Regions from separate parts of the Ruegeria sp. CDSC045 genome, predicted to be linked through region 1. Evidence: riboswitches for the same ligand, from Rfam matches in the RefSeq annotation. Region 1 holds a riboswitch; the other holds the start of a gene.
What was found. A riboswitch is a leader RNA that binds a small molecule or an ion and turns the genes downstream of it on or off. The one in region 1 is predicted to bind cobalamin.

Region 2: another riboswitch for cobalamin. It lies ahead of AC2FH6_RS14930 (hypothetical protein); the one in region 1 lies ahead of AC2FH6_RS04905 (CbtB domain-containing protein).

Annotation. Positions count from the first base shown of each region.
Region 1 covers NZ_JBXWOE010000001.1:977,784-982,131, forward strand. The annotation lists gene AC2FH6_RS04890 (cobyrinic acid a,c-diamide synthase CobB) at 1-1,016, shown strand, start outside; gene cobA (uroporphyrinogen-III C-methyltransferase) at 1,013-1,741, shown strand; gene cobF (precorrin-6A synthase (deacetylating)) at 1,734-2,477, shown strand; cobalamin riboswitch at 2,521-2,729, shown strand; gene AC2FH6_RS04905 (CbtB domain-containing protein) at 2,767-2,937, shown strand; gene AC2FH6_RS04910 (CbtA family protein) at 2,942-3,640, shown strand; gene AC2FH6_RS04915 (hypothetical protein) at 3,707-4,201, shown strand; gene AC2FH6_RS04920 (DUF1636 family protein) at 4,198-4,348, opposite strand, start outside.
Region 2 covers NZ_JBXWOE010000008.1:136,571-140,918, reverse strand. The annotation lists gene rsgA (ribosome small subunit-dependent GTPase A) at 1-228, shown strand, start outside; gene AC2FH6_RS14935 (alpha/beta hydrolase family protein) at 250-1,107, opposite strand; cobalamin riboswitch at 1,247-1,466, shown strand; gene AC2FH6_RS14930 (hypothetical protein) at 1,550-1,954, shown strand; gene AC2FH6_RS14925 (protein-tyrosine phosphatase family protein) at 1,956-2,456, opposite strand; gene AC2FH6_RS14920 (DNA polymerase III subunit gamma/tau) at 2,613-4,348, shown strand, end outside.

The sequences.
Region 1 (4,348 bases):
GTGAGATTGGCCATGGATCTAGCGCGGAAACCGCGCAGCGTATGGGCTGGCCTGTGGTGTTGGTTCTGGATGTTGGCGGTCAGGCGCAATCAGCTGCAGCCACGGCGCTGGGGTTTCGGATGTACAACCCCGACCTGCCCTTTGCCGGGGTAATTTTGAACCGCTGCGCCAGCCCGCGCCACGAGCGTCTGACCCGGTTGGGTATGGAACGTGCAGGCCTGCCGGTTCTGGGCGTTCTGCCACGACGCGGAGACCTGACACTTCCCGAGCGGCACTTAGGTTTGATCCAGGCGGTGGAACATCCCGATCTGGAAAGCGCCATTGTCGGCTATGCTGCGTTCCTGCGTGAACATGTCGATCTGGAGGCGATCAAGCGGGCGGCTTCCTCAAGCCCAGATAGGCCATCGTCAGCCGTGCTGCCGCGCCCTCCGGCGCAGCGGATCGCACTGGCCCGGGATGCTGCGTTTTCATTCACCTATCCGCATTTGCTGGAAGGCTGGCGCACGGCGGGTGCAGAAATCCTACCGTTTTCACCACTGGCGAATGAAGCCCCTGCCCCGGATGCCGATCTGGTCTGGCTGCCGGGTGGGTATCCCGAGTTGCACGCAGGCACATTGGCCGCCGCCAACACCTTCCAGACTGGGCTGCGCAAACATGCCGAGACAAGACCTGTGCATGGCGAATGCGGGGGCTACATGGCGCTGGGTCAGGCGTTGATCGACAAAGAGGGTGCCCGGCACGAAATGGCGGGCCTTCTGGGCCTTGTGACCTCCTATGAAAAGCGCAAGTTCAACCTGGGTTATCGCAAGGCAGAATTACTGGCCTCGATGGCCGGATTTGCCGAAGGCACAGCGCTACGCGGGCATGAGTTCCACTATTCCTCGATCATCGAACAGCCTGACGCGCCGCTGGCACGCGTGTTCGACGCCGAAGGCGCGGAAGGCCCGCAAACCGGATCGGTGCGAGGCAATGTCACTGGGACATTCTTTCATCTGATCGCCGAGGCCTCGGTATGAGTGGTTTTGTGTCCTTCATCGGTTCAGGCCCCGGCGACCCGGAATTGCTGACGCTGAAGGCGGTAGACAGGTTGCAGAAAGCTGATGCGGTGCTGTTTGACGACCTCAGCAGCGGCCCGATCCTGAGCCATGCCCGCGAGGATGCTGACCTGGTTGGTGTCGGCAAACGCGCCGGGCGCCCCTCGCCCAAGCAGGATCACGTCAGCCGCTTGTTGGTCGAATATGCACAAACCGGTCAGCATGTTGTGCGGTTGAAATCCGGTGATGGCGGCATGTTCGGCCGGCTTGAAGAAGAACTGGTGGCCCTGCAAGAGGCCGGGATCGACTATGAAATCATCCCCGGCATCCCCTCGGCGGTAGCGGCGGCGGCAGCGGCAGGCATTCCGCTGACCCGGCGACTGACCGCGCGGCGCGTGCAATTCGTCACCGGCCACGATGTCAGTGGCAAACTGCCCGAAGATCTGAACCTGGCAGCACTGGCTGATCCACAGGCTACGACCGTCGTATTTATGGGCAAGCGCACCTTTCCCCTTTTGGTTGGCGCCCTGCATTCGCACGGCCTACCGCTGGACACGCCTGTATTGATGGCCGAATCCGTCTCGACCCCCGAACAAAAGCTGCAACGCTCGACCATCGGTGCCTTGTCGCAGCAGTTGGAAACCGAGATCGGCACCGCCCCGGCCCTGATCCTGTATGGACCTCTGGCAGAGTTCGAAAATGATTGACCTGACGCTGATCGGTATTGGCACCGGCAACCCGGATCATGTGACATTTCAAGGGGCGCAGGCGATCCGTTCGGCGGACCTGGTCCTGATCCCCCGCAAGGGCGAAAACAAGGCCGATCTGGCAGGGCTGCGCGAGCAGATCATCGCTCAGGTCGCGGATACTCCTCCGCAAATCGCGTATTTCGACATTCCCAAACGCCGTGCCGATGATGGCTATTTACGCGGAGTGGACGAATGGCACGACGCGATTGCATTGCGCTGGCAGGAGGCCATCGCAGCCCACCCGAAGGCCCGTCATGTGGCGCTGCTGATCTGGGGGGATCCGTCGCTGTATGACAGTTCGCTGCGAATCGCGGCACGTTTGACCCCTCAGCCAGAAACACGCGTGATTCCCGGCATCACAGCGCTGCAAGCGCTGACGGCGGCCCATGCGATTCCGATCAACGAACTGGGCGCGCCCTATATCGTCACAACTGGTCGTCGCATCCGGGACGAAGGATGGCCGGAAACCGCAGAAAACGTGGCGGTGATGCTGGATGGTGAATGTTCATTCCAAAACCTGGACATGGAAGACTTGGACATTTGGTGGGGCGCATATGTCGGCATGAAAGAGGAAATCCTGATCAAAGGCCCTTTGGCCGAGGTTGCGCAGCAGATTCTGGACCGCCGCGCCCATGCCCGTGCCGACCATGGTTGGATCATGGATATTTATTTGCTGAAAAAGCGCATAATCTGACACAATACGTCGCAAATGATGATTGCACCGCCACAGCTATAGCGGCTAAATGGGGGTGTCTGGTCCTGCCGGAGAAATCCGGATGCTAAGAGGGAATTTGGTGCGACTGCCTCGGTGGTCAACTCCAAAGCCGCCCCCGCGACTGTAAGCGGAGAGCCCCTGTTCAACCAGCCACTTCCGGTTCTCCGGGGGGAAGGCGAACAGAGGCATCGACCCGCAAGCCAGGAGACCTGCCAGGCGCAAAAACGAAACACCGGCCGTCGGGTGCGGCGGCAGAGGAGAATACAAAATGGCAACACAAACGAAAACAGCATCCGCCGCGCGTACAGGCTTTGTTCCGGTCATGTTTGCAGTGGTTCTGGGTCTGGGCCTCATTACGCTGACCGGTCACGTTCAGGCAGCGGCCCTGCATGATGCAGCGCATGACGTGCGTCACGCGACCGGCTTCCCCTGCCACTAAGACCGTGTTCAGTCGTATATTGACCAGCGCGTTGTTCGCTGGTGCTGCAGCGGGGCTGATTGCCGCCTTGCTGCAGTTGGTATTTGTGCAACCAGTATTGTTGCATGCCGAGCTTTATGAATCCGGAGAGCTGGTGCATTTCGGGGCCGAGACCGTATCGGCTCATCCCGAACTGCCGCGCATGTTCTCTGAACTGACGCGTGATGCGCTGAGTGTCATCTTTACCATGCTGACCTATACCGGCTATGCGCTGGTGATGGTTGCGCTGATGTCGGTAGCCGAAGGTCAAGGGCATCAGATTGATGGCCGGACCGGCGTCCTTTGGGGTTTGGCCGGATTTATCGCCTTCCACCTTGCACCAGGTTTCACCCTGGCGCCCGAAGTGCCGGGTGTCGCGGCAGCCGATGTCTATGCACGTCAGGTCTGGTGGTTCGCAACGGTAGCAGCAGCCCTTGTCGCCATGTGGTTGATCGCCTTTGGAGGTAACCTGATCAGCTATGTGATCGCCGCAGTACTTCTGTTGGTGCCACATCTTATAGGTGCACCCGAGCCCGATGTTTTCACCGGCCCTGTGCCGACTGAAATTGGCGCGTTGTTCGCGGCACGAGCTTTTGGAATCGGTCTGGTTGCATGGGTTCTGGTTGGCGCGTTCGCTGGCTATTTCTGGCAGAAAGAAGCGCAACCTTCCGAAGCAACGGCCTGATCGCACTTCGATTGAACGCGCCGGGTGTAAACTTGGCGCGTTTCCCTATGTTTTCAAGGAAATACAATGACCCGTTCACTTGCTCTATTCGTGATCGGTCTGGTCTTTGGCGGCGGTACAGGATTTGTAATTGCTGCTGCAAACGGCGTCACATTTGATGGCCACGACCATTCTGATCCGTCTCTTCACGGAGCCTCACCCACTGAGACCATGGCCCACGATCATTCCACGGCCTTGAACCTACCGGCAGGCACAGATGCACCTACACTGGACATCGCTCTGACACAGGATCCTATGTCTGGCTGGAACCTGCATGTTATGCCAAAAAACTTTACCTTCGCACCGCAGAACGCATCGACCGCAGACATGGCAGGCGAAGGGCACGCGCATGTTTACATCAACGGAGAAAAGCTCGCCCGGCTTTACGGCAGTTGGATGCACATTGATCAGTTGCCCAAAGGTGAGGTCGAGGTTTCGGTTTCGCTGAATTCCAACAGCCATAGCCCGCTTTCGGTCGATAACGTGCCGGTTCGTGCTGCGGTTACGGTTCAGGTTGACTAAAGCGCCGGAATACGCGCACGCAAACACATCCGAAGCCGCCCGCAGGGTCGGGCGTCTTCGATCCAGCCCTGCGGGCTGTTCAGGTAAGTACGGCAAGTTTCAGCGATATCCGCAGCATCCGCCACCACATCGACACCCGAAAACACA
Region 2 (4,348 bases), on a different contig from region 1:
ACCTGCCGGTTTTCAGATTGCCAGCATCAGGCCGAACCCGGTTGCGCCGTGCAAGAGGCGATTGCCGATGGCCTGCTCTCGCCGGACCGGCTGGTACGCTGGAACAAGCTGCGGCGCGAGGATCAGAGGAACTCTGAAACCCTTGCGCAATCCCGGGCGCGCGACAAAGCCTTTGGTAAAATGGTGCGGTCTGTCATGCATGACAAAAAGTCTCGCAACAGACCCTAACGGGGACGGAAAAGCGCGTCTTCAGGCAATCAACCGGGGCCAAAGCGCCTGATTTCTGCGGGCAAAGGCACCGATATGACCGATCTCGGGCACTCCGATCTCTTTCGGAGACAGCAGATGCCGCCGCGCCTTTGGTCCATACAGATCGGCAAGCCGCCAGACAGCGTCTGGCGGCACCATCTGGTCGTCCTCGAAGGTGAACAGGTCCACCGGCGTATTCGATTGCGCCCATCTCGCTTCGGGCAGAGCGTCACCGATCTGCGGCACATAATTCTGCGGCGCCGTGCACCAGCTACGCCATTGCCAATAGACCGGACCAGGCAAATCGGCACCGATCCCCACCGCTTTGCCCGGCAGATAGCCCAGCGCATTCACTGCCAGACGCCCATGCACATGCCAGAACATCCACGCCAGCCCGCGATAGGGCCAGGGATGGTCGGACAGAGTAACCAGCCCCGAACATACACAGATCATCCGGTCGATCTGATCAATGTCTGGCTGCACCGGCCCCAGCAAGCCGCCAAGGGAATGACCGATGCTCCACTGCAAAGCGTCCGGGAACCGCCTGCGCATCTCAGCCCGTGCGGCGGGCATGTCGACCAAGGCCCAATCCGCCATGGTCACCTCGGAGGTTTTGAGTTTGTCGCGCAGCGAATGCCCGAAATCGCTGTAGTCATAGGTCAAACAGGCAATACCCTGTTCGGCGGCCAGCCAACGGGCAAAATGCTGGTAATATTCGCGCGGCACTGCAGTTGCGCTGTGAATCACCACGGCGACCTTCGGCTCGGTTTCAGGCAGATACAGCCGCGCCGACAGGCTGGCAGAGCCTGAGGCAAAGTCAAAGTCCTTAGTCTGGACGCAGGGCGTGGTATCAAGCATGGCGCTTCCGACAAATTCTGAACTACTCGGTTCACTCAACAATCGGCCCGATTTCGGCCACCAGAGTCAAGATTTCATCAAGATGACCAAACGTCCGGTTTGAACCCCAACAGGTGGCTTGACTCGGGGTCTGCATAGCCGCTAGCGATGTGGTGATGGTTCTTGCCCCGGAATTGGGGCGGGATGAAAAGGGAACACGGTGCGGTCTGCCCCGGCGATGCCGGAAAGGGCCAACTCCGCGACTGCCCCCGCAACTGTAAGCGGTGAGCAATGCCGAAATACCACTGGCCCCAGGGCTGGGAAGGTCGGCAAAGCGACGACCCGCAAGTCAGGAGACCTGCCATCGTATCGAAACCGAAACTCGGGCGGGGTGTCCGGGCAGGTCGTCAGCGCGCTGTCACACCTGATCCTCACCCTTCGTCCTGCGCGCGGAGGGCGCATTATGATCTGGAAAACAAAGACACATGAATTCACCGCAACCGTCTGTCAGAGGACCGGGAAACCCTGCCCCGCCCTGGCCCGAATGGCACGCGCCATGGCCGAGGCGATAGCGACGGCAAGGCCTGCGACATCCAAAACATTCGAGGTCGAAGGCACCAGCGATCTGACCCATTGCACCGAAGGCTGCACGGCCCGTTTTCGGGCACAATCAGAACAGATCAGAGTCTATTGCGGCACCAGCACGGACACGCCGACAGAAAAGCTGGACGCCTATGGCGACATGATGTTCGGGCCGGAGTTCATCCAGAAATCCGCTGGTTTTCTGTCAGAACCACCCTGTGCGATGCTCGACGTATCGACCCTGCCGCCGCGCAGCGACAGTATTCCGTATCAAGTGTCTGCCTGATTCAAGGAAGGGTTCGGGCCGGCAACCCGGCCCAGTCCTTTTGCGCGTCGGTTTCCACCGCGCAGGGCCGAACCGCACGCAACCGCCGAAGCGCTTGGTCAGGCGCTTCGCCGCATTCCACCATTAGCCGCATCACAACCATCCCCGAACGTCCGCACCCACCGCGGCAATGCACCAGCACCTTGCCGCCACTGGCAAGGACATGTTGGGCGGCGGCGCTGGCTTGCGGCCAAAGCGCCTCAACCTCAGGCGTGGGGGCGCCGAAATCGGAGACCGGAAGGTGGACCCAGGCAATCCGTTCGCACTGCAGGTCCGCCTCGAATGAACGCGCGCCGGAATGCTGGAACTCATCCAGAGTAGTCATCGAGATGACCAGGTCCGGCGCCCAATCCCGGATTACTGCGAAATCCCCAGCATAATCGCCCGTGACACCCGGCAGTGGGCACAGAGCGATCTGCCCTTTGCCCAATCCAAGAGGGTGAATTGCAAAACTCTCCAACACAGCTCCTTTTCCTGCATCACCACATGGGGCTAAAGCCCCTCATGATTTACCGGCTCTGATACAACTTGCCAAAACGAAATTCCTTTTCGCGCGCGGTGGACGCGGACGGCGGGGGTCTCTACGCTGCAAACCTGACACGAATCCAACAGAGCAGACATGACCGACACGCCCAGCCCCGCCTATCAGGTTCTCGCGCGGAAATACCGCCCGGAAACTTTTGCTGACCTCGTCGGTCAGAACGCAATGGTGCGCACGCTGAAAAACGCGTTCGAGGCCGACCGGATTGCACAAGCCTTCATCATGACTGGCATCCGCGGCACCGGTAAGACGACCACGGCCCGGATCATCGCCAAGGGCATGAACTGCATCGGTCCTGATGGGCAAGGCAAGCCCACGACCGAACCCTGCGGCCAGTGCGAACATTGCGTCGCCATCATGGAAGGCCGCCATGTCGATGTGATGGAGATGGACGCCGCCAGCCGCACCGGCGTAAATGACATCCGCGAAATCATCGACTCGGTGCGCTATCGTGCCGCCAGTGCACGCTATAAGATCTACATTATCGACGAGGTTCACATGCTTTCGACCAGCGCGTTCAACGCGCTGCTCAAGACGTTGGAAGAACCTCCTGCGCATGTGAAGTTCATCTTTGCCACGACCGAAATCCGCAAAGTCCCGGTGACTGTTCTGTCGCGGTGCCAACGATTTGACCTGCGCCGGATCGAACCCGAGGACATGATTGGCCTGCTCAATAAGATCGCAGCGGCTGAGAAGGCACAGATCGCGGATGATGCCCTGGCGCTGATCACCCGCGCGGCCGAGGGGTCGGCGCGCGACGCAACATCGCTGCTGGATCAGGCAATCAGCCATGGGGCCGGTGAAACCAGCGCAGATCAAGTGCGCGCGATGCTGGGTCTGGCCGACCGGGGCCGGGTATTGGACTTGATGGAAATGATCCTGCGAGGGGATGCAGCAAGCGCGCTGACTGAATTGGGCGGGCAATATGCCGAAGGGGCCGATCCGCTATCCGTGCTGCGTGACCTGGCCGAAATCACGCACTGGGTTTCGGTTGTAAAGATCACGCCAGACGCAGCCGAGGACCCGACGGTTTCCCCTGATGAACGTGCCCGTGGTCAGCAAATGGCCGAGGCCCTGCCAATGCGCGTTTTGACCCGGATGTGGCAGATGTTGCTGAAAGCGCTGGAAGAGGTATCGGCCGCGCCAAATGCCATGATGGCTGCTGAAATGGCCGTTATCCGCCTGACCCATGTTGCCGACTTGCCCAGCCCCGAAGAGCTGATCAAGCGCCTGCAGGACAACCCGCCTCCGCCTCCGAATGGCGGTCCTGGCGGTGGTATGGCCGTGCCCTCTCAGGCTCCGGTACCAGCGGCATCATCTTCTTACGTATCCGCAACTAGCAGCCCCGCCGGCGCGCCGTCGGCCGCTCTGGCCCATGATATCCAATCGGCGCTTGCACGGTATCCGAGTTTTGACCACGTGGTTGAATTGATCCGCACCAATCGGGATGTGAAACTTCTGGTCGAGGTCGAAAACGGGGTGCGGCTGGTTTCTTACCAACCGGGGCGGATCGAATTCACCCCGACACAGAACGCACCCACAGATCTGGCAGCGAGACTGGGTTCGTCGCTGCAACGATGGACTGGCAACCGCTGGGCTGTGTCGATTGTGGCCGATGGTGAGGTTGCGACCATCGCCGAGATTCGAGACGCCGCTGAGCTGGCGTTGAAAGCAGAGGCTGAGAAACACCCGTTGGTTCAGGCGGTGCTCATGCAATTTCCGAAGGCACGCATCAAACGGATCGAAACCCCGGAGGAACGCGCCGCCAAGGTAGAAACCGAAGCCCTACCTGAGGTCGAAGACGAATGGGACCC